Regions from separate parts of the Halomonas bluephagenesis genome, predicted to be linked through region 2. Evidence: predicted binding sites of a transcription regulator. Region 2 holds the regulator's gene; each other region holds the start of a gene.

Region 1 (7,337 bases), 1.1 Mb from region 2:
AGACGTAGGAATCGTACCTAGCGCATAGATCAGGTTGTTACGGGCTACCTTCCAAAACGTCGGGTCTGCAAACAACACGTGGTAGTTTTCTAGCCCTACAAATTGCGTAGGCGCACCGCGAAAGCCGGGTAAAAACAAGCTGTTGACCACAGTGGCGATGGTTGGAAGGTAAGCAAAGGTGGCTAACAGTATGGCGGCAGGCAACAGCAACAGGGCGCCGTAAAGCTGCATTTTGCGGTGGTCGGTGAAGGACATAATTGAATACCGCACGTTGGAAGCGCCGGAGCGAACCCCGGCGAACAGGTCTATAAATTACCTTTGAACGAAGAGCCTTAGCGGGCGTAGCGACGCAGCACGCTATCGGCCTCTTGCTGCGCTTGGTTAAGCGCTTCTCGTGGTGTCATTTGACCGGTCAGCGCCGCTTGCACGGCGTTATCCAAGGCGCGGCGAATGCGGCCACCCTGGTAAGTGGAAAGCTCTGCCGTGCCGTGTTCAAGCTGGTCGCGGGCGACCGCGGCAGGTGGGAACTCTTCCACATAGTCTTGCAGCGCGTCGGTTTCGTAGGCGGCGGGGCTAACGCCCATATAGCCGGTCTCAATTGACCAAGCAGCGGCGCGCTCAGGGTCGGTCATCCAGCGAATAAAGGTCATCGCCGCGCGTTGCTCTTCTTCCGTCGTATCTTCAAAAATGTAGAAGTTGCCACCGCCAGTAGGACTGCCGCGCTGGGTTTTCATCGGCAGCATGGCGACGCCAAAATCAAACGTTGCGTCACTCCGCACAGCGGTTAGGTTGCCGGTGGTGTGCCACATCATCGCGGTAGACTGTTCGAGAAAGTTCTGGCGTAGGGTGCCCCACTCAATGGTGCCGTCAGGCATGGCATTGTGCTCGGTGGCTAGCGATACCCAATACTCCAGCGCTTCAACCGCTGCGGGGTCATCGAAGTAGACTTCGGTGCCATCTTCGCTCATTAGCCGGTGGCCATTTTGAAAAGCGAATGCCTGGAACATCCAGTAGGGGTAGCCGGTAGAAGGAACCATCACACCCCACTGCTCACCATTAGAGGTTTCGCGCACGGTAGCGGCCATGTCGGCCATCTCTTGCCAGTTTTCAGGGGGCGTTTCGGGGTCAAGCCCTGCCGCTTCAAAGACGTCTTTGTTCCAGAACAGCACAATGGTCGAGCGTTGGAAGGGGATGCCGTAAGTTTTGCCATCCAACTGGCCGTTTTCCATCAGGCCTGGGTAGAAGCTATGGAGCCACTCACGCTCTTCATCGGTTTCGACCAGGTCGTCGAAGGCGACAATGGCGTTTTGCTCAATTAACTCGTATAGGTCGATAGAAAACAGCACCGATAGTTGCGGTGTATCGCCTGCTTCGATGGCAGACATTGCCCGCACGCGGGTGTCATCGTAGTTGCCAGCATAAATCGCAGCTACGTTGATATCCGGATGCTCGCTTTCAAACTCAGCTACTAAATTATCCACCACGTCGGTTAGCGCACCGCCCACCGAAACGGGGTAGTACATAGTGAGGTCAACGCTATTCGCATTAGCGTGAGCAACACTTAATAGGCCAGCTGCCAGGGTAGTCATAGCGAAAGGAATACGTAAACGCATAAACGGCTCCACGAGTGTCAGTGCTGGAAAGAGCCCACCGCGGGTGGACGAGGAACGGTTCGGTATGTTGGCGTAAGCGCGCCCATCATGAGGTCGTCTCGCCGTGTACCGTGAGGATCGAAAAAGTGAGCGCTTTCTGCTGGCCAGTACAGACGGCAGGTCGAGTTGGGTACAGAGTGTTTGCCGCTAATTCGAACGCGTAAGGTATGTGCGCCCACTACCACATGAGCAATGGTGTCCGCGCCTAGGTACTCTTCGCTCAACACCATTGCGGGAACGCCGGGTTCAGATTCGGGGCGTAGCTCGATATCTTCTGGGCGCACACCCAGTTGCCCGCCCGCGGCTTCTAAAGGAGCGACCGGCGTCGTTGGTTCGCCTTCTATAACGGCTCCCTTTTCACCTGCTACCAGTGGCAGGAGATTCATGGCGGGGCTACCAATGAAACTAGCGGCGAAGGCACTGGCCGGGCGGTTATAGAGCTCGTCAGGTGTGCCGTCTTGAACGATTTTTCCTTGCTGCATCAAAATCACACGATCGCCCATGCTCATGGCCTCCACTTGGTCGTGAGTAACGTAAATCACCGTCATGTTTAAGCGGCTTTGCAGCGCTTTAATTTCCCGACGCATATCACTTCGCAGCCGTGCATCCAGGTTGGAAAGTGGCTCATCCATCAAGCAGATCGGGTGTTCAGAAATAATCGCGCGGGCCAACGCCACCCGCTGGCGCTGGCCGCCGGAAAGCTGGGCAGGCTTGCGGTTTAAGTAGTCAGTAAGATCAACCAGTTCAGCGACGTGGGCTAACCGTTGGCGCTGTTCGGCTTTGGGTACGTTGCGGCTGCGTAGGCCAAAAACGATATTGTCGGCAACGCTCAAGTGCGGGAACAGCGCATAGGACTGAAACACCATGCTCAGCCCGCGGTCGCCGGGGGGAAGAAGGGTGACATCGCGCTCGCCAATATGGATTTTCCCGCTACTGGCCCCTTCCAAACCCGCCACCATACGCAGCGTGGTAGATTTGCCGCAGCCAGATGGCCCCAGCAAAATAACGAACTGCCCAGGCGTGACATCAAACGAGATGTCATCGACAGCGGTTGTCGCGCCCCAACATTTGGAGACGCGCTCCAGGCGGATACGCGATTGGCTCATAAACCCCTTCACCAGCAATAAACAACGATGTTTCAGAGTGCGATGAAGGTGTTTCGGTTGTGTGACGCTTATGTGGCGAGGATATGTCAGCCTAAGCGTTAGACAGTGATTTTAATGCCATAACGCTGCAGCCTGCGCACCACGCTGGATTGGCTGATACCCAGCCGTTCAGCGATGGCATACGTGCTGGGTAGCGTTTTGCTCAGCGCTTCCAGTGTGTCGCGCTCCAGCCTGGCGAGGTACTGCTTTAGGGTTTCCTCTGGTGCTAAGGCGGCGACTAACGAAGAGGTTGAAGTTTGCGCTAGATTAGCAGGGGGCTGCTCCGTAAAGGGGTGAGGGCTAGGTGCTTCAATTTGATCCGTTGGGCTGGATAACCAAGCTCTTTCTAGCCAGTTTTCAAGCTCGCGGACGTTACCTGGCCAGTCGCTTCCCATTAAGGTTGACCATACTTGGTTGCCCAGGATTTTTTGTCGCCCATAGCGTTGGTTAAGGCGCTTCAAACAGGCTTCCACGAGATCAGGAATATCCTCTCGGCGGTCGCGTAAAGGAGGAAGCGTGACCGGTATGACGTTGAGACGGTAGTAAAGATCCAGGCGAAATAGGCCCGCTTCTACTTGTTTAGCTAGATTCTGATTCGTGGCGACAACTAAGCGAAAGTCCACTTTGCGCGGTCGTGTATCACCTAACCGGGTAAGGCTCCCGTCCTGGATGACTTTTAGCAGTTTGGTTTGCATTAATAGCGGAAGCTCACCGATTTCATCGAGAAACAGTGTGCCGCCTTCCGCCTGCTCTAATAAGCCTGCTTTTCCTTGACGGGCAGCGCCGCTAAACGCGCCTGGTTGATAGCCAAACATCTCAGACTCAAATAAGTTTTCGGGAATGGCCGCACAGTTAACCTCAATAAAGGGGTGGTCCTGACGCTGGCTCCAGCGGTGAAGCTGCTTGGCAAACGCGGTTTTCCCCACGCCTGACTCCCCTAGCATCAATACATTGGCGTCCGAGGGGGCGACCCGCTTGAGAAGCAAGGCGACTTCACGCATAACGTGGCTTCTTGCCTGCAGGTTATCCAACGCATCGTCCAGCGCTTGCTCTTCTGCATCGGGGGCTGCTTGGCTGCGCTTTAAATGCTCACTAAAGCGCTTCTGGAGTAGTGCATATTCGTCTTGTAGTAACTGTAAATCGGTTAAGTCTCTGGAACGGCTAATAACACGTTCCAATTTTCCATTAACAAAGACGGGGTAAGCGTCAGCAATAACACGGCGTCCGGTGCCTGTTACCTGCATAAGTTGTGCTGGTTGGTGGGTGCGCATCACTTCTAAGGTGATGGATGGCTTCAAGATGCCTGCTTGCTGAAGCTGGTAAACGCTACTGCCTAGCAACTCTTCCCGGGGCGCGCCATAAACAGCCTCAGCGCCAGGACTAATATCAAGCACTCGACCTTCGCCGCTGACGATAAAGAAGTGGTCGTTGGCGGTTTCCACAATGGTTTTTAGCACGCACTTATCGATTTCACTCACAGCGATTGTCTCTTGAATAATCTCTGATTCATTTTTGCATCAACGATGCATATTTGACTTAAGTGTACGTCATTTTGATGCATTATTGCATCGGTGATGGCTGGAAGCCCTATTATCAGGGCGTTCAGAGACTTGGCATGTTCTGTGCAATGTATTTCGCTATTAGTACGCAATACAGCGCTACAACATAAACAACGCCAAGGAGATCTGTATGTCTGATTTTAACCAGCCGCTCGGTGGCAATATCATGCCGCGCTTTGGTGGGCCTGCCACTATGATGCGTTTACCCACCCAAGAAAGCGCAGCTGGCTTAGATGCTGCTTTTATCGGTATTCCAATGGATATTGGTACGTCTAATCGACCTGGTACGCGTCTTGGCCCACGTCAGATTCGTGATGAATCTCGCATGCTTCGACCCTATAACATGGCGACCCGCGCCGCGCCGTTTGAAAGTTTACAAGTGGCCGATATAGGTGACGTGCCCATCAACACGTTTCATCTGCCCAAAAGCGTTGACATCATCACGGCCTTTTATGATGACGTGCTTAAGCACGACTGCATTCCGTTAACGCTGGGTGGCGAACACACCCTGACACTGCCCATTTTACGTGCCATTGCCAAAAAACATGGGCCAGTGGGGCTGATCCATATTGATGCCCATGCCGATGTAAACGAGCACATGTTCGGTGAGCCGATTGCCCATGGCACGCCGTTTCGCCGTGCCCAGGAAGAAGGCCTGTTAGCCCACGGCAAAGTGGTTCAAATCGGCCTTCGTGGTACCGGTTACGCAGCCGAGGATTTTGATTGGTGCCGAGGCCAGGGTTTCCGCGTCGTTCCCGCTGAAGAGTGCTGGTATCGCTCGCTTGCCCCCTTGATGGAAGAAGTGCGCGAGCAGATGGGCGATGTGCCTGTCTATATCAGCTTCGATATCGATGGCTTGGACCCTTCCGTTGCGCCAGGAACGGGAACGGTTGAGATGGGCGGGCTGACCTCAGCGCAAGGGCTGGAAATTGTGCGCGGTGCGGCAGGGTTAAACATTGTCGGCTGTGATCTGGTAGAAGTGTCGCCTCCTTACGACCCTAGCGGTAACACCGCATTAATGGGCGCCACACTGCTGTACGAAATGCTCTGCGTGCTGCCGGGCGTGAAGCACGGTGATTAACCAGTCCTGAAATAGAACAAATAAAAGCGCTTACCTGACAAGGCGCTAATGAACAAAGAAATGGCAGGCTGCTTATTGCCTGCCAGGATGCCGCCAACCCACCTCTAATAATCACTTCCAATAGGTGAAACGTATGTCTTACTCTCAAGTAAAGTCGGAAGAACCGACGTCTCCGGCGGAGATCCCCCGCGCGCATTTATTGAAGTTTCTTATTCCATCGTTGATCGGGGTGCTGCTGTTTCTAGTGCCTTTTCAAGTAGGCGACTCCATTAACATTGGCATGGGCCTGATGGCGGACGGCTTGCAAACGCTATTGGGGGCAGCACTACCCGCCATTGCGGTAGTCATTCTTTGTCTTTCGGTGGTGGTAACACTATACGCCAAGCTTGCCAAACCTGATTGGGCAAAAAATGGCCCCTTTCACGATATGTTTGATGTAAGCGCTATTTGGGTTGTCATGCGCATATTAGGTGCGATTTTTGTCCTCATGACCTTTTTTCAATTCGGCCCTGAGTTCGTCACCGCCTCGTTTACCGGTGGCGTCATGTTGAATGATTTGGCCCCGGTACTGCTAACGTTCTTCTTCTTTGCGGCGATTCTGCTACCGTTTCTGGTCGAGTTCGGCTTTATGGAGTTTATCGGCACCATGGTGCGTAAACCGTTTCGGGTGATTTTTAACCTACCGGGACGCAGCGCTATCGATGCCACCGCCTCGTGGATGGGGTCGGGCACCGTGGGGGTTTTGATCACCGCCCAGCAGTACGAACAGGGTTACTACAACGGCCGTGAAGCGTCAGTCATTGCGACCAACTTCTCTGTTGCCTCCATTGCTTTCAGTCTATTGGTTACTAACTTTGTTGATATTAACCATCTCTTCGTGCAGTTCTACTTCACGGTAGTGGTGTCTGGTTTGATCGCTGCGGTCATCGTGTCGCGGATTCCGCCACTTTCGCGCAAATCTGATGACTACTATGAGCCCGTCGGATGCCAGCTTAGCGAAGAGCGCACTGAAAAAGTGGGACTGTTTCGCTACAGCCTTTTACAGGCCACTCGTCGAGCAGGCAGTGCGCCGGGGCCGCGCGAGTTGGGACGCATAGCGCTACTCAACGTGATTGATATCTTCCTGACACTGCTGCCGCTGGTGTTTGCGATCGGCACTGTCGCGCTGATCTTAGCCGAGTTTACTCCGCTGTTTACCTGGCTCTCTTACCCAATGGTGCCGGTGCTTGAATTGCTGCGTATCCCTGAAGCACAAGCGGCGGCCCCTGCCACGCTGGTCGGGTTTGCCGATATGTTCTTGCCAGCGGTGCTAGCGACGAATATTGAAAGTGAGCTGACCCGTTTTGTCATTGCCTGTCTCTCCATGACGCAGCTTGTGTACATGTCTGAAATCGGTGCGCTGCTACTCAAATCGAAAATTCCCATCAAGTTTTGGGAACTGGCAGTGGTTTTCTTACTGCGTACCGCGATTACACTGCCGATTATTGCCTTTATGGCCCACACATTTTTCTTCTGAGAGGGCCTGTTATGAACGCTGACGCAACGCGCAATCACTCAACCATGACCTGTGCCGAGCTGTTGATCCGCCTGCTGCGCGAAACCTATGGGGTTCGAACTCTGTTTGGCATTCCAGGCGTGCACACGGTAGAGCTTTACCGTGGGCTGGAAGGCAGCGACGTGAAGCATATAACCCCGCGCCATGAGCAGGGCGCAGGGTTTATGGCTGACGGCTATGCCCGCGCTAGCGGCCAGCCTGGGGTATGCCTGATTATCACTGGCCCAGGGATGACCAATATTGCCACTGCCATGGGCCAAGCATTAGCAGACTCTATCCCCATGCTGGTGATCTCTAGTGTGAGTCGTCGAGATACGTTGGGGCTAGGCCAAGGTCGGCTGCATG
Region 2 (7,337 bases):
TGTGAAACGATCACTGACGTAAGTGACAGTGCCTGATTAAGCCGTTTAATTAGCTGTACAAGCACCCCCATTGAAATGGGGTCTTGCCCAACAAAAGGCTCATCATAGAGGATCAACTCTGGGTCAAGTGCTACCGCCCGTGCCAATGCCACACGCCTTGCCATGCCCCCTGAAAGCTCGGCGGGCGATAAATGCCTTGCCCCTCGCAAACCCACTGCCTGCAACTTAAGAAGCACAAGATCGCGTATCATAGGATCCGGCAAGTCAGTATGCACCCGAAGCGGAAACGCCACGTTTTCAAAAACATCGAGATCTGAAAACAACGCACCGCTCTGAAACAACATACCCATGCGTTTACGCAGTGTAAACAGCGCTTTACGAGACAGGCGATGTACATCTTGCCCGTCGATTAGCACTCGTCCCCGATCAGGTGTTAATTGTCCACCGATTAGTTTTAAAAGGGTTGTCTTGCCGGTACCGCTTGGCCCCATGATAGCCGTCACCTGGCCACGCGAAATCGTCATATTGATTCCGCGAAAAATATCATGATCACCCCGCGAGAAGTACAAATCTTCAATTTCGATGAAGGGAACATCTGTCATGGGCTGGCTGGCCTTGATGGTCGTCTTGCCGCAACCGCATTACTATATGCTGGCTACGCACGAGTTAGTTAAAAAACAGATAGCTTAAAAACAGACAGTTTAAAAAACAGTGTTTTCGAAATATTATCGAACATCGTAACTTAACGCTACTCACAGTAACAGCTGCGCTCGTTGTGACCGCCTTAAGAGCAAGGTACGCGCTTTACCTACAAACCGCGCCAAGATGTTATTCTTACCGATCTACCTTTGACCGCTTATGAAAAGAGACTTCCCCATGCGCCAGCCACTATCGACACCTAGCCCAATGCGTGAAAGTGCGCTGCGCACGTTGCAAATTGAGCAGGCCGCTATTGGCGGACTTCAGGCAAAGCTTGATGAAAGCTTTGACCATGCCTGTGAACTTATTCTCGCCTGCCACGGCCGCGTGGTTGTAACCGGCATGGGCAAGTCAGGACATATTGCGGGCAAGCTAGCCGCAACGCTGGCAAGCACCGGCACACCTGCTTTTTTTGTGCATCCAGGTGAAGCCAGCCATGGCGACCTCGGCATGATCACCCGCGCAGATGTCGTACTAGCACTTTCGAACTCTGGTGAAACAGCAGAGGTCACAGCACTGCTTCCACTGCTGAAACGCTTAGGCACCCCTCTTGTAAGCATGACCGGACGCCCTGGTTCCACGTTGGCCAAACACGCCGATGCTCATCTTAATAGCGGGGTTGAGCGCGAAGCCTGCCCACTCGACTTAGCGCCGACTAGCTCAACCACTGCGGCACTTGCCTTAGGCGATGCCTTAGCTGTGGCATTGTTGGAAGCACGAGGCTTCACTGCTGAAGACTTTGCGCTTTCACACCCCGGTGGAAGCCTCGGCAAACGCCTACTTTTGCGTGTAAAAGACCTAATGCACAACGGATCACGTCTTCCCCAAGTGGCATTAGGCAGCCCGCTAAGGGACGCACTCTTGGAAATTACTCGCCAAGGGCTGGGCTTTACCTGCGTAGTTGATAGCGAAGGTCGCCTTGCTGGCGTTTACACCGACGGTGATTTACGCCGAACACTGGATCAGTTTCATGACCTACGCGATGTCCTAGTTGATGACGTCATGACGCGCCCAGGAAAACGTATCGGACCAGATGTATTAGCGGCTGAAGCGGTACGCATTATGGAAGATAGTCGAATCACCGCATTGGCGGTTGTGGATGATCAGCAGCGCCCTATTGGTGCGTTGCATATGCATGATTTACTTGCCAGCGGTGTCATTTAATCGTTCCTTTTAAACATTAATAATACGGAGGCTTCATGTCCCTACCTGACGCTCTACAAGACCGGATTCGCCGCGTAAAATTGCTTGCCATTGATGTCGACGGCGTACTTACCGATGGCCGCCTCTACTTCCAAGCTGACGGTATCGAAATCAAAGCGTTCCATACCCAAGATGGCCATGGCCTTAAACTATTAAAGCGCGTCGGTATTCATGTTGCCTTAATTACCGGGCGTGACTCTCCCATGGTCAGCCAGCGTGCTGCGTCTTTGGGCATAACCCATGTGTATCAAGGATGTGAGGATAAACTCACCACGCTACGCGCGCTTTGCCAACGCCTCGATATTACGCTAGAGCAAGTTGCTTACTGTGGTGATGACTTACCAGACCTTGCCCCTATCAAGCGTTCTGGCGTCGGCATCACTGTACCGAATGCACCTGACTACATGCACACTCACGCTGACTGGATCACTGATCGTCTTGGCGGTCACGGTGCTGTACGTGAAATCTGTGACACCTTACTGATGTCTCAAGGCCATTGGGACGCTGTTTTAGACACGTATCTACACGGCCAATCGTAATGCGCTTTTGGGTTAAAAAACGCGTTTGGGTAACCGCCATGGTACTTATCTTAGGTGGAGTGCTTGTATGGCTAGATCCACGCGGCCCTCAAGACCAAGCAATTGACCCTGAAGCGCGCGCCCAAGAGCCTGGCCATGTATTAGAAAACGCAGAAATTACGCTGTTTGGTGAAACCGGCGCCATCCAGCAGTCGTTGACGACGCCCCGCTTAGTGCATACCCCACAAGCGGCGATGACCGACGTCACCCAGCCCAGGGTAATACTCTTTGATAGTGAAGAGCGCCAATGGCGGGCCACGGCTGAGACCGGCACCCTTAATACTGACACGCAGTTACTCACGCTGGCTGGTTCCGCTCAACTACTTGCTCCTGATGAGGGCTGGCAGCTGAATACAGAGTTATTGCACTATGATGGCATCACCCGTCATGCCTGGAGCGATGCCGAGACCGTACTTCAGCAGCCGCCCCAGCGCATTGACGCTTCACGCATGGATGTATGGCTGGATGATAGCCAGATCCGCTTAACCAACAACGTGCGCGGCGTTCATCCGCCGGCCACTCGTTCCCAGTAGGAGTCGCGATGAACGCTCTCATTCGCACGGCACTCTTCGCCATTGCGCTACCCATCTCAGCGGCAGCGCTTCCGGTCATGGCGCAAAGCCAAGCCCCCGTAGAAGTAGAGGCTGACCGTTTAGATCTCGATCAACGAGCAGGCACCGCCGTATATTCCGGTAACGTCGATATTCGACAGGGCAATATGCAACTGCGCGGCGATCGCGTTGAAATTCAGCGTAACGATGCTGGTGAACTATCGCGCGCCGTAGCAACCGGTGGGCGAGCCTATATACGCAACCAGCTCGAAGGCCAGGCAAGGCCGATGGAAGGCTGGGCAAAGCGGATTATTTATCATGTTGCCGAGCGCCGAGTAGAGCTGATTGACCAAGCCGAACTTACCCAGCAGGCAGACCGCTTTCAAGGCGGACGGTTAGAGTACTTTATCGACCAAGGCGTTGTTCAGGCACGCTCTGATGTTAGTGGTGGTGAACCACAGCGTATCCGCATGACTCTTCAGCCGGAACAATAGGGAGTGCCCAGTGCCGACAAATAGCGCAGAGCCAGCACCTCAAACCACAGCGTCAGAACCAACATCAGAAGCAGCACCGATAAAAACACTTTATGCCCATCACTTAGCCAAAAGCTATAAGCGCCGCCGCGTGGTTAAGGATATTAACCTAGAGATCTCTCAAGGCAGCGTGGTAGGCCTGCTAGGCCCCAACGGCGCAGGCAAAACGACATCGTTTTATATGATTGTCGGTTTGGTGAAATCTGATGCGGGAAAAGTAGGCATTGATGGGCTTGATTTAACACATGCCCCCATGCACGAACGCGCGATGGCAGGTATTGGGTACTTACCCCAGGAAGCCTCTATTTTTCGTAAACTTTCCGTCGCCGACAACATTATGGCAATCCTGGAAACCCGCAAAGAGCTCGACCGTAGCGCCAGGGAGCAGCGCCTTGAGTCACTACTGGAAGATTTTCACATCACCCACATCCGTGACAATTTAGGCATGAGTCTTTCAGGCGGAGAGCGTAGGCGTGTTGAGATTGCCCGCTCTCTTGCGACAGAGCCTGCCTTTATCTTGCTTGATGAGCCGTTTGCCGGCGTTGACCCGATCTCAGTGGGCGATATTAAAACGATAATCCGAGCACTTAAAAAACGCCATATCGGGGTATTGATTACTGACCACAACGTACGGGAAACACTGGATATTTGCGATATTGCCTACATTGTAGGTGACGGCCATATCATCGCCAGCGGCCCTCCCCAGGAAATCCTCAATAACCAAAGGGTAAGAGACGTTTATTTGGGGGCTGATTTCCGCCTGTAAACAGTCACCTGCAGCAAAAATAGTGCTAGTGGCATACTTATTGCACTTGCACCAAACCATAACTCGCACTAGGGTGGAGCTTTCTGATTAACGAGTGGTTCTCAGATGGTCATGAAAGCTTCTCTTCAATTGCGTATCGGTACACAGCTGACCATGACACCTCAGCTGCAGCAGGCCATTGCCCTGCTACAGCTATCAACACTGGACCTTCGTCAAGAAATTCAGCAAGCACTTGATGCCAATCCAATGCTTGAACAGGAAGATGAGTTCGGCGAACAGGCCGTTAGTGAACCCCAGGAAGCTGAGTGGTCCGAAAGCATTCCTAGCGAACTCTCTACTGACAGTGACTGGTCAGACACTTACCAAGATATAGGCAGCCATGGCACCAGCAGCGAGGGGCCTGACTTTGAGCGTCAAGCCGCTGGCCAAAGCTTACATGGTCACTTACTTTGGCAACTCGCCATGACGGACTTCTCACCTCGCGACCATGCCATCGCTGAAAGCCTCATCGATGCGCTGGACGCCAACGGCTATCTGACCCAGCCTCTCAACGACATTCGCGAAGGACTTAAAGCCCAAGGACATGAAGGCCTTAGCCAGCGTGAAGTTGAAACAACCCTGCTTCGTCTTCAACAGTTTGAGCCCACCGGCGTGTTTGCTCGCGACCTGCGGGAATGCTTAATGCTGCAGCTCGCTTCACTGCCTGAAGATACACCGCTGCTTATGCCAGCCAAGCGTCTAGTACGTCAATTTCTTGAAGCGCTCGGTAAAGATGATGTGCGTTTGTTAAAGCGACGCTTAAGCCTGGATGATGATCAGCTCGATGACGTAATCCGCTTGATCCGCAGCCTTGATCCTCGGCCAGGAAGCGCCTTTGGCGATACAGATGACAGCTATGTGACACCAGACTTAGTGGTACGACACGATAACGAGGGATGGCACCTGGAGCTAAATCCGGAGGCATTGCCACGGCTGCGCATTCAACCTGACTACGCAAGCCTCATTAAACGGGCTGACAAGAGCCAAGATAACCAGTTTTTAAAAGAGCATCTCCAGGAAGCACGCTGGCTTATCAAGAGCCTTTCAAGCCGAAACGATACACTACTGCGGGTTGGTCGAGAAATCATAGCTCGCCAGATAGGCTTTCTGGAACATGGCGAAGAAGCCATGAAACCGCTGATATTAGCCGATATCGCGGACGCTGTGGAAATGCATGAATCCACTATTTCCAGGGTCACCACACAGAAATATATCCATACCCCGCGCGGGGTATTCGAACTCAAATACTTCTTTTCAAGCCAAGTCAGTGGCCAGGACGGCGGTGACAGTCACTCCAGCACCGCCATCCGGGCTCGAATCAAAAAACTGGTGCAAGATGAACCGCCCGGGAAACCTCTTTCAGACAGCCGCCTCGTGTCGCTATTGGAAGAGGGTGGCATTAATGTGGCAAGGCGAACGGTGGCCAAATATCGCGAGTCAATGGGTATACCCTCTTCAAGCGAACGCCGCCGTTTACGCTAATAAAACAGTGCTAACGAACAAAGTCTGTCTAAGGGCTTTGCAATAGCGCAAAAAGGGTTACAATCGAAGAACAGTCCGATGGATAAGGAGCACGTCAATGCAAGTAAATATCACTGGTCATCACGTAGATCTGACTGACGCCTTGCGTGACTATGTAAATGAGAAGCTGGAACGCGTTGAGCGCCATTACGACAACATCACCACCGTACAAGTGACCTTATCTGTTGAAAAGGAGCGTCAGCAAGCTGCCTGCACCCTGCATGCTGCAGGTGCTGATTTACACGCAGAAGCATTAGACAATGATATGTACGCTGCGATTGATGCACTAGCGGATAAAATCGATCGTCAACTCGTTAAACATAAGGAAAAAGCACAAGCTCGCGCCCAAGGCGCAGGCGTGCGTTAACTCAATGACGTTGGAAACCATTCTTCCCCCGGAGCGCGTGCTGTATGACGTCCCCGGGGGTAGCAAAAAAAGGGTGCTGGAATTTTTCAGCACCTTTATTGCGCAAAATACGCCTAGCCTAGATAGCCAAGAAGTCTTCAGCCGCCTCATTGGTCGTGAGCGCCTGGGTAGCACTGGAATAGGCAACGGCGTTGCCATTCCTCACGCACGCAGCCCTCACTGCAGCTCACCCATCGCTAGTTTTTTAAAGCTAACTGAGCCTGTGGATTTCGATGCTATTGATGGCGATCCCGTCGACCTTGTATTTGTCCTTTTAGTACCCGAAGAGGCGGATGACACTCACTTAGCTTTATTGGGGCAAGTGGCGTCTATTATGAACAGCGTTGACACACGTCAGCAGCTTCGCAGAGCGGCTAGCCAACGCGAACTTTTGGACCTTATAACAGCTAAAATTCGCGAACAGCCTGTTACCTAAATGGTCCACCGCTAAGCACTGCTTGTTAGCCCAACGTTTATCTCCATTTTTATTGGCATGCCAAGAGAAACTCTATGCAATTGGTGATCATTAGCGGCCGTTCAGGGTCCGGTAAATCTATCGCCTTACAAGCGTTAGAAGATCTTGGCTATTATGCCATCGATAATTTGCCCGCTATGCTGCTCGGCTCGCTGGTGGATGAACTGCGTGAGCAAGGGGAACGCCCCCAACTAGCGGTTAGTATCGATGCACGCAATCTACCAGCTGCACTAAAGCAGCTGCCAGCAATGCTTGAATCGTTGCGTCAGAAAAGCATTCATTTTCAAGTTATCTATCTAACCACCGATGCGCGAATTCTTCTTGAGCGCTACTCTGCCACGCGCCGACGTCACCCGCTGACGCGCGATAGCGACATGACGCTTGAAGAGGCCATTAATAAAGAAGAAGAAACTCTGCTCGACATCCGTGATCTCGCTGACCTAATGATCGACACATCTCGCCTGTCGGTTCACGATCTGCGCCGCCGGATAACCGACCAGGTTGCCCAAAAGCGTGAGGATAGATTAACCCTAACACTAGAATCATTTGGCTATAAACGCGGTGTC
Region 3 (7,337 bases), 1.5 Mb from region 2:
ACGCGTATTTATCGTCTTCTTTAGTGACCGAGCAAGCCTTTCACGATATACGCCAGCTAAGTGTCGAATTAGGGCATAACGCAGGTCACACACAAGCGCTAGCCATCACTGCGGCCTTGGAAGTCGCTCACTTCCATGAGCAACCGGCAGGCATGCCAGCGATTGTGCAGGACCTGCAGGAATTATCAGAACACTCTCAGCAATTAGCGCATCAGCTAGCGCAATGGATCGAGCGCACCACATCGCAAGTAAATGAAGATGCAAAGATCCGTGATTATCAGCAGCAGGAAATAAAGGCTCTAACCAGCGCCGCCCAATCAGCAGAGCAGGTAATTGAGCAGTTGATAGACCAGTCACGACATATGTATAAGGTCATACACCACAGTACAACCACGGCTTATTTGCACGCCACCAAACTTGAGCATGCAGTATGGAAAAGCCGCCTTTATAGGCAGCTACTCTCTGCCCACCTCGAAGAGAGTTTAGAAGATCATCAGCACTGCACACTTGGGCACTGGTACTTTATGGGTGATGGTCGTCGCTATAAGCACACGGAAGCTTACAAAGCGCTGGCGGCGCCACATAAGCGTTTCCATGAAAGCGGTTTAGAAGCGCTGAAATTTGCCCGCCAAGGTGATCATAATGGTCAGCTTGCAGCGCTAGCCATGATGGAAGAGGCCAGCAGCCAGCTAGCGCTACAGCTTGATAAACTGATGGAGCATGCCGTTTATGAAGTTCCCCTTTCAACAGGACGCCCCTCGCCATTAGCAGATTCACCTTAATGGCATGCTGTGCGCCTTTTCGTGCTGCGCGCCTTTTTTGGAGACGTACACATATCACACGCTTTTATGCCATGCTGGGTGCGTTACCGCTTTTAATCATCCACTCAGCAGGGAACGGCTATGTCGCAGATCAAAAAGCTAGATCTCGCCTTACAGGGCGGTGGCGCCCACGGTGCTTACACCTGGGGGGTTATCGATCGATTGCTTGAAGACGACCGTATCGAGATAGAGGGCATCAGTGGAACAAGCGCTGGCGCGATGAATGGTGTGGTCATGGCAGACGCCCTCACCCGCGGTAACAAAGAGACGGCTCGGCAAGCGCTGCACCAGTTCTGGAAAGCGGTTAGTCGAGCAGGTATGACGAGTCCAATTCGCCGTTCACCACTAGACGTACTTACCGGAAACTGGTCTCTCGATCATTCCCCGGGTTACGTGGCCATGGACCTTTTAAGCCGGCTGGTATCCCCCTACCAAATGAACCCTCTTAATATTAATCCACTGCGCGATATTGTTGCTGAACATATTGATTTCGAACGCGTAAGACGCTGCGAACAGCTTAAACTGTTTGTGACGGCCACTAACGTTCGCACCGGAAAACAGCGTGTCTTTCGCCGCGAAGAGATGAGCGTAGACGCAGTCATGGCCTCAGCGTGCCTGCCTTTTGTATTTCAAGCGGTTGAGATAGAAGGCGAAGCGTACTGGGATGGCGGTTATATGGGCAACCCAGCGCTGTTCCCCTTGATGGAGGAGTGCAGCGCACGAGACATTCTGCTGGTACAAATTAACCCCATCAGTAGAGAAGAAGTCCCTACCTCCGCTTCGGCCATTATGAATCGGCTAAATGAAATTACCTTTAATTCCGCCCTAATTAAAGAAATACGCATGATTGCGCTACTTAAGCGCGCACTGGATGAACAGGGGATTGAAAACTGCTACCAGCAAGCGCTCTTCCACCGCATCAGTGGCGAACAGGCCCTAGCGGATCTCTCGGTATCTAGCAAAATGAATTCAGAGTGGGCGTTTCTATGTTATCTGTTTGACCAAGGGCGCGCCGCTGCCGAGCGCTGGCTAGAGGCTCACTTTGAGGAGATAGGTGAGCGTTCAACACTAGATATTGACGCCGTTTATTTGCACGAATAACCAGCACTCACGTGTCGCACTTCTACATCGCAGGTGCGCCACCTTGGTGCATCGCCAGCGACCACAACGCCCCTCCTATCAAACACACAAAAATAAATGGATGATTTTATTTACAAAATCATCTTATGGCGAACTAATTGCTTCACTCTTACTGAATGATGGTAGGCGTGGACCAGGCCCAACGGGTACGAGTGCGTCGAACCTGCCCTTCAATGGCGAAGGCATGTTCTCGTTAACAACATAGCGCCTTTCCAAGCGCCATGTTTTGACCCACTCGTATCGTGCTCTGTGAGGCCATCCATGGACATTCGCAATAAAGCTAACCGCATTCGGCTATTAAACTTTTCCACCCCTCAAATGCGCGCGTTCCACTTTTCTTGGTTCGCGTTCCATATCTGCTTTTTTGGCTGGGTTGGTATCGCACCACTAATGGCAGTGGTCCGTGAAGACCTATCACTTACCCAAACGCAGATCGGCAATACTATTATTGCCTCCGTTGCTATTACCGTTATTGTCCGTCTGCTGATTGGCGTGCTATGCGACAAAATTGGTCCTCGTAAAACCTATACCGGCTTGTTAATGCTAGGCGCTATACCCGTCATGGGCATAGGTTTTGCCAATAGCTTTGAGACCTTCTTGCTCGCTCGTTTGGCTATCGGCGCCATCGGTGCATCCTTTGTTATCACCCAATATCACACCACGATGATGTTTGCGCCGAATGTCGTTGGCACCGCCAATGCGACCAGTGCTGGCTGGGGTAACTTGGGTGGCGGTACCACACAAATTCTGATGCCGTTGATCTTCTCAGGTTTGCTAATGCTTGGCGTTAGTGAAACGCTGGGATGGCGTCTAGCGATGGTGGTGCCTGGTGTCGTGCTGTTCTTTACCGGGATTGGATATTGGTTGTTTACCCAAGACGCCCCCCATGGCAATTTTAGCGACCTGCGCGCCCGCGGTGAGCTACCCGAAGCCACAGGTGAAAATAGTGCAGTACAAAGTTTTCTAGCCGCCGCAAAGGATATTCGTGTATGGGCGTTGTTTATTGTTTATGGGCTCTGCTTCGGCGTTGAGTTAACGATCAACAATATTGCCGCTATTTATTTCTTCGACAAGTTTGACCTGACCCTGGCAACCGCTGGTTTAATCGCTGGTTTGTTTGGCCTTATGAATATTTTTGCCCGCACCCTTGGTGGCGTTTTTTCAGACCTATTCGCCAAACAAGGGGGTTTAAAAGGTCGAGTCCGCTGGCTGTTTATCGCCTTGGTGTGTGAAGGAATAGCGCTCATTGCCTTCTCACAAATGCATATCTTAAGCCTCGCAATCGGCATCATGCTGGTATTTAGCCTGTTTGTTCAGATGGCTGAGGGAGCGACATTTGGTGTGGTGCCCTTTATTAATAAAAAAGCACTGGGGGCTGTTGCGGGTATTGTGGGTGCGGGTGGAAACGTGGGCGCCGTATCTGCAGCTTTTCTGTTCCGTAGTGAAAGTCTTGGTTATCAACAAGGGCTTTTTTACCTCGGCATTACCGTATTAGTGCTCGCTTCTTGTGTACTGGTAGTACGTTTCAGCGATGCTACAGAAGCTGAAGAAGCAACAGCCTATCGTGATGCGGTTGGCGACGATACGAACGCAGGCGCACTCTCGCTGCGTTAGTGTTCACTTACCCCCTCTGTACGCTTTATCCGCGACGATTTTTTGCGACACGTTGTTGCGACAGGGGGGACTTCATCTCAGGCGGGGAGTTAAAGGAAACCATTATGTCTTCAGCCCAACAGCTACTCTTAACCGCCCTTCGATGCGATATCGACAGTCTGCACCACTTAACCACTACCTCAGAAATCGTTGGCGATATTAGTGGTTTTATTCATGCACTCCAACGTGAACGAGGAGCCTCAACAATTTATCTTGCCTCTAAAGGTAAGCGGTTTGCCACTCGGCGAAAGGAATTTGTACAGCGTAGCCAAGAAGCTGAGACCGTTATGCGCCAGCGACTAGAAGCGCTTGCCGAAGAAGCACGGCCACAGGCAGCGGCACGCTTACTCAGGCGGATCGCTGCAGTGTGGCTTGCTCTGGATGACCTTGACACTTTGCGACAAGCAATCCATTCATTTGCAGTCTCCCCTGACGCGGCAACTCAAGCGTTTAACCACTTAATCAGCGGTCTTCTCGCTATTGTATTTGAAGCAGCAGACACCTCGGTAGACCCGGACATCACACGTGCACTGGTAGCTATTTTTCACCTTATGCAAGGCAAAGAGCTCGCTGGGCAAGAACGTGCCTGCGGTGCCTTTGGCTTTACCAGTGGGCATTTCGACGATGCCCATCGCGAGTTGATGAATCAATTAGTACGTGACCAGCAGCGCTGCTTCGATACCTTTGAAGAGTTTGCCTCGCCCGAGGCAGAGCTTGCTTGGCAACAGGCTCTCTCGCCGCGAACACTCGCGGGGATTCAACAGCTTCGCAACACTGCTTACCAGCATGCTTGCCAATATTCTCACCAAGAAACCCGCACAGACAAAGCGCTTGGCGAAACATGGTACGAACTAACCACATTACGTATCGATAGCATTAAGGCCGTTGAAGACACTCTAAATCGCCAGTTAACGGCGTTATGCCATCGAAAAATTGCTCAGGTGCATTCGACGTTAGAGAAGGCTAAAACACCCCTTAGCCAACCAACACTCGCTCCTTGCGAACAGCTCTTGGCCTTAAGCGATACTCAACCCTTAGGAGAGCTGACGGCCAGCGCCTTAACATCTCCATTAGGGCGTTCACTGATTGAGCTTGCTCACGCCCAATCGAGCCATCTTCAAGGTCTTAGTGATGAGCTGGAAAATACCCGCAAAGCACTTCGTGAGCGTAAGCTCATCGAACGTGCCAAAGGCCTTATTATGGCCTACCAGGAGATGACCGAAGAGGAGGCTTACCGGTTTTTGCGTAAAACATCGATGGATCAAAGTAAAAGCATGGCCGACATGGCGCAGTCGATACTCGATCTCTCATCCATGCTCAAACGCAAAGACGAAAAACACGCACACTAGCTGAACCAGCTCATTTGCAACACTGTGGGCAATTAGCCATTCTAATAGCTCCCCTTTCCTGAATGAGCTAGGAGCACACGATATGCAGCACCGTGTCCTAATGATCACTGGCGCCTCAAGTGGAATTGGTGCCGCCACCGCGCGAGCAGCCTCGCGTGAAGGCTATAAGCTAATACTTGCCGCCCGCTCTACCGACAAACTCACCGCACTGGCTCAAGAGCTTGGCCCCGAAAACGTGCTGACATGTGCGTTGGATGTCACCGACATGGCACAACAACAAGCAATGGTCGATCAAGCACTTGAAACATTTGGGCGTATAGATGCGGTCTTTGCAAACGCTGGGCGCGGTGGTTCTCCTGGAGGCTTTAGCGGTGCAGATCACGACGCCTGGCGCGAAATGATCCTGACCAACATTTACGGTGTAGGGCTAACGCTTCAGGCATGCCTTCCCGCACTAAAACGGAGCAAAGGGCATGTATTATTAACCGGTTCAGCCGCTGGGAGAACCACAATTCCAGGCTCGATGTACAGCGCCACAAAGTGGGCAGTGACCGGCATAGGCTACAATCTGCGAGAAGAACTACGCGGAACCGGAATGCGCGTTACTTTGATTGAACCCGGCATGGTGGATACCCCCTTCTTTGATAAGCCACCAGAGCATGCGCTCGAAGATCGCGATATTGCCAACGCCGTGATTTATGCGCTTTCCCAACCCCCTCACGTCGATGTGAACGAGATTTTGATTCGGCCAACGCCACCCACCGACTAACCGACGCTGCGAACGGGCAACAATGGCACCTTGCATTTCTTCTTGCATGCCCACATAACACTGGGATACCTAGCGTGCTAATAAATAACGCCGTAAATTTAGCCGTCCATACGCTTTTTAATGCAGGTGCCCCATGAGCCAACTCGCCAATACCGCCCTTTCTGTGCTGGACTTAGCACCGATTCGTCAAGGCGGTAGCGCTGAAGAAACGTTTCGCAATAGCGTATCCCTAGCACAACGGACCGAACAGCTCGGCTATACGCGTTACTGGCTGGCGGAACACCACAACATTGCTGGCATCGCGAGCGCAGCGACTGCCGTATTGATTGGTCATGTCGCTGGGCAAACATCCACTATACGCGTGGGCAGCGGTGGCATTATGCTGCCCAACCATCCTCCCCTGGTGATCGCTGAGCAGTTTGGCACCTTAGAAACGCTCTATCCTGGTCGGATTGATTTAGGGCTGGGCCGTGCACCCGGCTCAGATGGTGCCACCATGCAAGCGATGCGCCGCAATGCTCAGGCGGGCGTCGATGACTTTCCACAACTGCTTAATGAACTGCGAAGCTACTTAGCGGATGCGGACCCACAGCAGCGCGTGAAAGCCGTCCCTGGGCAGGGTACCCACGTACCTATCTGGCTACTCGGCTCTAGCGGCTATAGTGCGCAATTAGCCGCAAAACTCGGGCTCCCTTTTGCGTTTGCAGCCCAGTTTGCACCGGGATACTTATTTGAAGCGTTGCGGCTTTATCGCGATAATTTCCGGCCTTCGGAGCACTTGGATAAACCCCACGCCATGGTAGGGTTGCCCGTTATCGCCGCAGAAAGTGATGCTATGGCCCATTACTTGGCAACGACCTCTCAACAGAAATTCCTGAGCCTTATTCGAGGGAAGCCGACCCAGTCGCTGCCCCCCCTTGAACAGCTAGACTGGACACCGATGGAACGCTCTCAAGTAAGCCAATTCCTAGGCGCAGCCATTATTGGTGGACCCGATACGGTCAAAGCTGAACTAGAGGCATTTCAAGCACAGACAGGGGCCGACGAACTAATGATCAACAGCGATTTTTATGATCATGCCGACCGCTTGCGTAGCTACGAAATCGTGACAGACGTCGCTCGATAATCACTCGACTAAACGCCAAAACCATGACCACACTTAGCTTTACGCCAATGACGCAAGAGGACTTCGCTACTTTCTGGCCACACTTTCAATCCATTGTTGTGGCACAAGAAACGTATGCAATAGATCCAGACATTAGCTTTGAAGCGGCTTATACATTGTGGTGTAAGCAGCCCAAGGCGTCATTTGCGATAACAGATAACCAAGGCGAGTTACTAGGCACTTACTATCTAAAAGCCAACGCAGCAGGCCCTGGCCAGCATGTTTGTAACTGCGGCTATATGGTATCGCCTGCTGCCAGAGGAAAAGGTGTCGCCCGCGCAATGTGCGAGCACTCGCAACAGATAGCACGTCACTATGGTTTTGAAGCGATGCAATTTAATTCGGTGTTGGCCACTAACCAAGTGGCCGTCGCCCTATGGCAACGGCTAGGGGTTGCTATTGTCGGCACGATTCCCAATGCCTACCGGCATGCATCCCTT
Region 4 (7,337 bases), 1.4 Mb from region 2:
GGTGGCGATACCAATGATCCAGCGGCCATAGACGGCGGGGAAGTGATGCAATTGAAAATGGAATCGGTAGAAAAAATCCCCCCCACGCGTTTCACGCGGAGTAACCAACGCCAGAGTGGTTGGGTCAAGCACCAACTGCTCTCTCCCATCCTCCCCAAACCAAACGGCTGTCGAGACCGACATGCGCTCATTAGGAAAGGTAATCTGCCAGCTTCTCGCCGATGAGGCATGTTCAGCAAGATAGTACTGCCAGTAATCAGCCAGACGTCGGTTATCCCACTCAGCGTTCGCGGCGACACTCGGCAGCTCGGGCTGCATCCATAACGAGATACTCTCTTTGAAGTAACTCAAAGTGCCCGTCAGAAAAACGGCAAACAGCAGCCAAGCAGCTAGCAAGCCGCACCATGTGTGCAGCTGAGCCATATTACGCCTCACGCTGCGCTTAGTGGATGCCATAGGTAGCCACCAATAGAAGGCCGCAAGCGGCGAGACCGATAGCCCCCCAAAGGCGTATCAAACTCGGCGTGATAAACGACCAAGTCGCCACGCCCGCCCAAATAATGAAGCTCCCCATCATGCCGATACGCAGAGACATCATGATATCTAGCGGTAAGCCAAGCGCTGCCACCGAGAACAGTGCAGCGACTATATAGCCGCCAAGCGTCGCGGCCAGGATGCGTAAGATAAGCAGCCAATACGAGGAGGGTAAAACGTTGAGCAACATGGTACATCTCGGTGCAGGTCACAAAACAACACTTTAATGCAAAAGGTTTTCATTTGCATTAGTGGAGGTAACTTATTTAGCACCTGCTGCACAACGTTTAGGTTAACCAAATGCGCGGCGTGTGGGCGGCACGTGAGATCCAGCGCGGGCGTAATAGGTGCCAGGCCTGTTCACACAGCGCCCAGGCTTCATTACGGGAGTTTCCAAGGTAGCGTAGCAGCAGAACGCCCTGGCGAACGGTGACCGCCCAGCGTGGGTTGTCCGGCAGCGCTTCGCGTAGTTCATCAATCGCCGCACCGGCATCTTCTAAACCAACCGCCCACAGCGTGGCTTGCACCGTGGCGCCCCCCTGCCCCCAGCGCCCGTTAAAACGCGGATGTACAGGGTCCAACGGTTGGCGTTCAAGCCACAGCGGCTTGCCATCTAGGGTTAAACGAAAGTGCTGCTCAATGCGGCCTGTTACATAAGGAAGCTCACTGGCAGGGCGACCCAGCGCCATGATTTCCCAGCCCAGGCAGCGGGCGCTGCCATGCAACGCAATATGGGTTCGCTGAGTGCCTTTGGAGCCATCAAAGGCAATGGTTTCCTGGGGCAGCCATTCAAGGATGCCGCCATCTTCCACGTTAAGTTCGGTATCTTGGTTCCAGGCGACGCCCTGACTGTCGGCTTTATAAAGCTTGTTGGCCGCAGGCGTGGTGAGTAGCGCGTGGGCACCACGCTCGATGTGGGCGCGAATCGTCAGTGCATCACCGCTAACCAAGCCACCGGGCGGGTGAAGCACATACACATGGCAGGCTTCTGTGCTGCCTTCAGGATAAAACGGGCGCTGTACGCGTAGAGGCCCTTGGTGACGGGCCTGCACCAACCGGGTTGTGCCCTCACGGTTAGCAAAACGAAGCGCCAGCGATGCCGACCAGTGACGTTCGCCATCAAAGCGGTGGCCTGAGCCAGCAGCGGGTGTCGCGATTTCACTCAAAATCATGGGCGCTTTTGTTTCCTGTTAATCAACACTTCAACTTGAAATGCAAGGAGTGCGCCAAAATGGTGAAAAATGCTCATACGCCGCCAAAACAGCCTCGAGAGGTGGAAAAAGCAGTTTCTCACCTCGCCCGCTTCGCACCAAAATGGATCAAAACCGAAGCAGGTCGCACCGTAATCACACGTTTAAGCGTTTTGTACGACCACTCGGTCACGCCCACTGCGCTTCGCTTGGTAAAGTGCTTGGTCGGCGAGCTGCATCGAACGCTGATAATCAGGATGGCCGTCGTGAAGTGTTACGCCTACGCTGACAGTCACATTAAGCAGCGTATCGGCGGCGGCCAGCATGGGTTCTTTGGCCACTGCCTGACGGAGACGCTCAGCAAATAGTCGGCTGCCATCCGGGTCGCTATCGACCAACACAATCAAAAACTCTTCGCCGCCCATCCGAAATACATAATCACCACCACGGGTGGAACGATCGAGGATACTGGCCACCTGCTGCAGCACATTGTCACCAGCATCATGGCCATGGGTATCGTTAATCGCCTTGAAGTGGTCTATATCCACCATCAGTAGGGCAAAGCGTTTTTCTGAATGGCGACCAATTTCAATTTCCCGGCTCAGCACCACTGACAGAAACTTGCGATTCAACAAACGCGTCAAGCTATCGCCCCCCGCCTCTAGCCCCGAGGCACGCTCCAGCACGTCATCTAGCAGCATTAAAATGGTGCGCGCCGCATCGCGAATATCACTCAGGGCATTAAGCCGCTGGCCCATGTCATCCTGACCCAGTGCAAAAAGCCACTCTTGATCGACCTGACGGATATGTCGCGAAATCGTGGTGATTTCTGGCGCGCCTTCAAAGGCATGGCAGGCTTTGTGAAAATACCACAAGCCAAATTCCGATTTGGAAAGTTTGGGCAGTGTTGCCGTTTCCTGCTGCGCGGCAACGGCAAACATCAGCTCATTTTCCCAGTTCAATAACGCAGAGCGCTGACGCTCGCGTTCGTCCCCAATATTCTGGGTAAGAGCAAATAGCTTGTACGCTTCTTCGGTGCGTGCATTGCGATCATTGGCGACTGAGTAGGCATGGCTCATGATTTCCATGGCCATATCAATATGATCTGAGACGTAGACGCATGCATCACCTGGCGACAGAGGCGTGGCAAACATAGCGTTAATTTGTTGATAAAACGCCTGCTTTAACTGCCTTGCCCCGTTAAGCACCAAGTTAACAGGAATGTCGACACGGGCATGCACATGGCCCACTTTTTCCTGCTGTTCTACCAGGGCGTAAAAATCGGCCTGCTCAACGGTAAACATTGCCTTCAGCCAGCGCCGCATAGACGGGTTTAAACGCTCCCGTACTTGGTCATTAGAGAGAAAAAGCGACGCGTGGGGGTCTTCCAGCATTACCCCATAAAAATGATCCGCAAAGCGGTCGCAGTGGTGCTCTACCAACGTTTCCACTGCTTGGCGCAGCAATATTGGCGTGCGCTCTAAAAGCACTTGCCATTCGGCGGCGAGCTGATGTTTATCTTTGTAGCGCATTGCGCACCCAATTATTATTAAGAAGACGGGTCATCTTACACGCAAAATAATAGTGCCAATGCGTACTCAGCTCAGGTTTTTCATAATAAGTCCGCCATTGACTTGAGTGAGGCGCGATTGTGAATCAGACAACGCTGTGAATAAGATAATGGCGGACGTCAGTGAAACCAGCTGTGGATAACTTAGACGGTCAAATGTTGCTTGATCAGTTCATTGGAAAGCTCAGCAATCTCGCCTTTGGCGCCCGGTCGGCCGCGATCCATAATCACAAAGCGGTCGGCGTACTTGCGGGCAAAGGGCAGCTTCTGCTCGACCAGCAGTACCGTTAAGCCATCTTCCTTGATCAGTTGGCGAATGACCTGACCGATTTGCGCCACAATATTGGGCTGAATGCCTTCTCCTGGCTCATCCAAAATCAGCAGTTTGGGCTCTATCACCAGCGCACGGCCAATGGCGAGTTGCTGCTGTTGCCCACCGGACAAATCACCGCCACGGCGATGCTTCATCTCTTTTAAAACAGGGAACAGTTCATAGATACGCTCGGGGATTTTTTTCAGCCCATCACTGCGCGCTGCCAAGCCAGTGCGTAGATTTTCTTCCACGGTGAGCAGCGGAAAAATCTGCCGCCCCTGGGGGACAAAACCAATGCCCAAACGGGAACGTGCCTCAACGGCTTTCTTCGTCAGTTCAACCTGACCTTCTTTACCGTTGTGATAGCGTAGCTGGCCACTCTTTACGGCCACTTCGCCCCTAATGGCTTTCATTAAGGTGGTCTTACCCACCCCGTTGCGGCCCATCACGCAGGTGCACTGGCCTTCAGGCACGTCGAGATCTAAGTCCCACAAGGTGTGACTTTCCCCGTAAAACTGGTTGAGCTTTTCAATCGCCAGCATTAGGCAGCCTCCTCGTCGTCTGCACCCAGATACACCTCAACCACTTTCGGGTCGCTGGATACCTGATCCATACTGCCTTCCGCCAGCACGCTGCCTTGGTGCAACACGGTCACTTTGCGGGCAATAGAACGTACAAAGCCCATGTCATGCTCTACCACGACAACCGACTGCTTACCCGCTAGGCCCGTCAGCAACTCAGCGGTGCGCTCCATCTCCTGCTCCGTCATCCCAGCAACGGGTTCATCTACCAGCAGCAGGCGCGGGCGTTGCATTAACAGCATGCCAATTCCCAGCCACTGTTTTTGGCCGTGGGAAAGAATCCCTGCCGGCTGGTAGCGCAGTTCGGTCAAGCCGATCGTTTCCAGCACGTCATCAATGCGGTCTTTAATCTCACCGGTCATGCGGGCGGTCAGGGTTGGCAGAATGCGCTTGTCGGCGGCCATCGCCAGCTCCAGGTTTTCGAACACGCTCAGCGCTTCAAATACCGTGGGCTTTTGGAACTTACGGCCAATCCCCAAGCTGGCGATATCCGGTTCATTCATTTGCAGTAAATTATGGCGGCTGCCAAACCACACGCTGCCTTCGTTAGGGCGCGTTTTGCCGGTAATGATATCCATCATGGTGGTTTTACCGGCCCCGTTGGGGCCGATAATGCAGCGCAGTTCACCGTCATCAATGGTCAGGTTTAAGTTGTTGATTGCCTTGAAGCCATCGAAGCTCACCGAGACATCTTCCATATACAGAATCGGGCCATGACGCACATCTACCGGTGAGGCCTGAGGGGCCATAAAATCAAACACCCGATCCCGCGTGGTTAGCGATTGCAACAAGCTCATGCGGTAGCCTCCTTCGGCAAGGTATCGGCTTTTTTGCGACGTTTTAGGTGGAGCAACAACCCCGCCACGCCTTTGGGTAGAAACACGGTGACCAAGACAAACATCGCGCCCAGGGCAAATAGCCATGCATCGGGCATCACGCCAGTGAAAATTGTTTTGGCGTAGTTGACTAAGATCGCCCCGATGACCGCGCCATACAGCGTGGCACGGCCACCCAGCGCCACCCACAGCACAATTTCAATCGAGAAAATCGGCGAGAACTCGCTGGGATTGATAATTCCCACTTGAGGGACATAAAGCGCGCCAGCCAAGCCTGCCAGCATGGCGGAAACCACGAACACAAACAGCTGGAAGCGTTCGACCCGATAGCCAATAAACCGCGTGCGGGCTTCGGCGTCCCGGGTTGCCACACACACCCGACCTAGCTTGCTGGTAACAATCGCCCGACACAGGATATAACCCAGTGCCAACGCAACGCCGGTGGCAATAAACAGCCCTAAGCGAGTGTCGTTACTGCGCAGGTTGAAGCCCAGCAGCTCGCGGAAATCAGTCAGCCCGTTGTTGCCACCAAAGCCCATCTCATTGCGGAAGAATGCCAGCATCAGGGCAAAGGTCAGCGCCTGGGTAATAATCGACAGATACACTCCAGTGACCCGTGAACGAAACGCCAAAAAGCCGAATACCAGTGCCAATAACCCGGGGGCTAACAGCACCATGGCAAACGCAAACCAGGCCATATCAAAACCGAGCCAGTACCAGGGCAGGCTGTCCCAACTGAGAAACACCATAAAATCCGGTAGTACCGGGTCGCCATAAGTACCGCGGTCACCGATTTGGCGCATCAGGTACATGCCCATGGCGTAACCGCCAATGGCAAAAAACGCCCCGTGGCCCAAGCTCAAAATGCCCAAATAGCCCCATACCAAATCCACCGCCACTGCCAGCAGCGCGTAGCTTAAGTACTTGCCGAACAGGTTCACGGTGTAAGCATTGACGTGCAGCGGGTGGCCTTGGGGCACCGCTAAATGCAGTACCGTGACTAGCAGCAGTGCGGCAAACAGCACCCCAAGAAAGATCTGCGTAGCCCGTTCGCCAAACGGGCGGGTTAGCCAAAACTGGCTTGAAGATGAGTGCGTCATCATAGGTTAGCCCTCCGCAGCCCGGCCCTTCTGCGGGAAGAGTCCACGCGGGCGTTTTTGAATAAACAGAATGATAAATACCAGCACGATAATTTTGGCCAGCACGGCGCCTGCCCAGGGCTCCAACACTTGGTTGATAATGCCCAGGGAAAGCCCGGCCACCAACGTGCCCCACAGGTTACCTACGCCGCCAAACACCACCACCATGAACGAATCAATAATGTAGTTCTGGCCCAGGTTGGGGCCGACGTTAGTAAGCTGTGATAACGCAACGCCTGCCAAACCTGCGACGCCAGACCCTAACGCGAAGGTCATAATATCGACCCGCGTGGCGCGGATGCCCATGGAACGCGCCATGGCACGGTTTTGGGTCACTGCGCGTACTTCAAGCCCCAGGCGCGTGCGGCGCATAATCAGCATCAGCACGGCAAACACCACTAGTGCAAAACCAAGTACAAACATACGGTTAAGGGTCAGCGACAGGGCGTCGTTAATCACTAATGAACCGCTCATCCATTCTGGCGTTATAACCGTACGGTTTAGCGGTGAAATCACCGTGCGCACCAGTTGCTGTAAAATCAGGCTGATACCGAACGTCGCCAGCAAGGTTTCCAACGGGCGGCCTTTCAGGAACTGAATGACGCCTCGCTCAATGGCAATGCCCACAAGGGCGGCCACCATAAAGCCTGCGGGAATCGACAGAATTAGCGCCAGCCCCGGCTGGCCGGGCAAGAGCTGCTGCATCATCCAGGTGGTATAAGCGCCCAGCATGATCAGCTCGCCGTGGGCCATATTGATAACACCCATCACGCCGAAGGTAATCGCTAGGCCAATCGCTGCCAGCACCAACACCGAGCCAAGCGAAAGCCCGAAGTAGAGCGTTTCTAAACCACGATTAATTTTGAGATTCTGCTCAATGCTGATCAGCGCTTCATTGGCGGCATCGGCAATAATAGGGTCATCGCTATTAGCTGCCCGGCTAAGTGCGACTCGAACACGTGGATGCAAACTGCCTCGCAGCGTTTCAACGCCTTCAAGCTCGCCGCTTTCGACTTGGTAAATAGCTAACGCTTGGGTAAGTCTGCGCGTTACCTGAGCATCTTCTTCCTCAACGATCAGTTCACTGAGCGGTTCGGCCAGCTCTTCATCGACCTCACCCAATAGTCGGCTGGCTGAAGTACGACGGCGCTCAACATTTGGCGAATACAAATCC

Evidence for each region. Region 2 encodes sigma-54, which starts transcription at its own class of promoters, with help from an activator protein. Its sites were predicted from a motif close to TGGCACNNNNNTTGCTNT; they were not measured.
Region 1: a site for sigma-54 is predicted at 4,409-4,426, ahead of speB (agmatinase). Genes of this name have one in related genera too.
Region 3: a site for sigma-54 is predicted at 2,049-2,066, ahead of REH51_RS13465 (NarK family nitrate/nitrite MFS transporter). Genes of this name have one in related genera too.
Region 4: a site for sigma-54 is predicted at 1,746-1,763, ahead of REH51_RS08040 (urease accessory protein UreD). Genes of this name have one in related genera too.

What each region holds. Positions count from the first base shown of each region.
Region 1 is NZ_CP133631.1:1,479,066-1,486,402, reverse strand. It holds gene REH51_RS06545 (carbohydrate ABC transporter permease) at 1-255, opposite strand, end outside; gene REH51_RS06540 (ABC transporter substrate-binding protein) at 333-1,613, opposite strand; gene REH51_RS06535 (ABC transporter ATP-binding protein) at 1,631-2,758, opposite strand; gene REH51_RS06530 (sigma-54 interaction domain-containing protein) at 2,857-4,275, opposite strand; gene speB (agmatinase) at 4,487-5,437, shown strand; gene REH51_RS06520 (YjiH family protein) at 5,571-6,953, shown strand; partial or broken gene REH51_RS06515 (5-guanidino-2-oxopentanoate decarboxylase) at 6,965-7,337, shown strand, end outside.
Region 2 is NZ_CP133631.1:389,218-396,554, forward strand. It holds gene REH51_RS01845 (ABC transporter ATP-binding protein) at 1-602, opposite strand, end outside; gene REH51_RS01850 (KpsF/GutQ family sugar-phosphate isomerase) at 877-1,863, shown strand; gene REH51_RS01855 (KdsC family phosphatase) at 1,899-2,441, shown strand; gene lptC (LPS export ABC transporter periplasmic protein LptC) at 2,441-3,013, shown strand; gene lptA (lipopolysaccharide transport periplasmic protein LptA) at 3,022-3,525, shown strand; gene lptB (LPS export ABC transporter ATP-binding protein) at 3,605-4,330, shown strand; gene REH51_RS01875 (RNA polymerase factor sigma-54) at 4,436-5,851, shown strand; gene hpf (ribosome hibernation-promoting factor, HPF/YfiA family) at 5,949-6,257, shown strand; gene ptsN (PTS IIA-like nitrogen regulatory protein PtsN) at 6,262-6,732, shown strand; gene rapZ (RNase adapter RapZ) at 6,807-7,337, shown strand, end outside.
Region 3 is NZ_CP133631.1:2,979,542-2,986,878, reverse strand. It holds gene REH51_RS13475 (methyl-accepting chemotaxis protein) at 1-782, shown strand, start outside; gene REH51_RS13470 (patatin-like phospholipase family protein) at 903-1,922, shown strand; gene REH51_RS13465 (NarK family nitrate/nitrite MFS transporter) at 2,223-3,575, shown strand; gene REH51_RS13460 (nitrate regulatory protein) at 3,680-4,963, shown strand; gene REH51_RS13455 (SDR family oxidoreductase) at 5,046-5,732, shown strand; gene REH51_RS13450 (LLM class flavin-dependent oxidoreductase) at 5,866-6,858, shown strand; gene REH51_RS13445 (GNAT family N-acetyltransferase) at 6,882-7,337, shown strand, end outside.
Region 4 is NZ_CP133631.1:1,838,542-1,845,878, forward strand. It holds gene REH51_RS08030 (PepSY-associated TM helix domain-containing protein) at 1-423, opposite strand, end outside; gene REH51_RS08035 (hypothetical protein) at 443-724, opposite strand; gene REH51_RS08040 (urease accessory protein UreD) at 822-1,706, opposite strand; gene REH51_RS08045 (diguanylate cyclase) at 1,889-3,256, opposite strand; gene urtE (urea ABC transporter ATP-binding subunit UrtE) at 3,439-4,149, opposite strand; gene urtD (urea ABC transporter ATP-binding protein UrtD) at 4,149-4,985, opposite strand; gene urtC (urea ABC transporter permease subunit UrtC) at 4,982-6,127, opposite strand; gene urtB (urea ABC transporter permease subunit UrtB) at 6,131-7,337, opposite strand, start outside.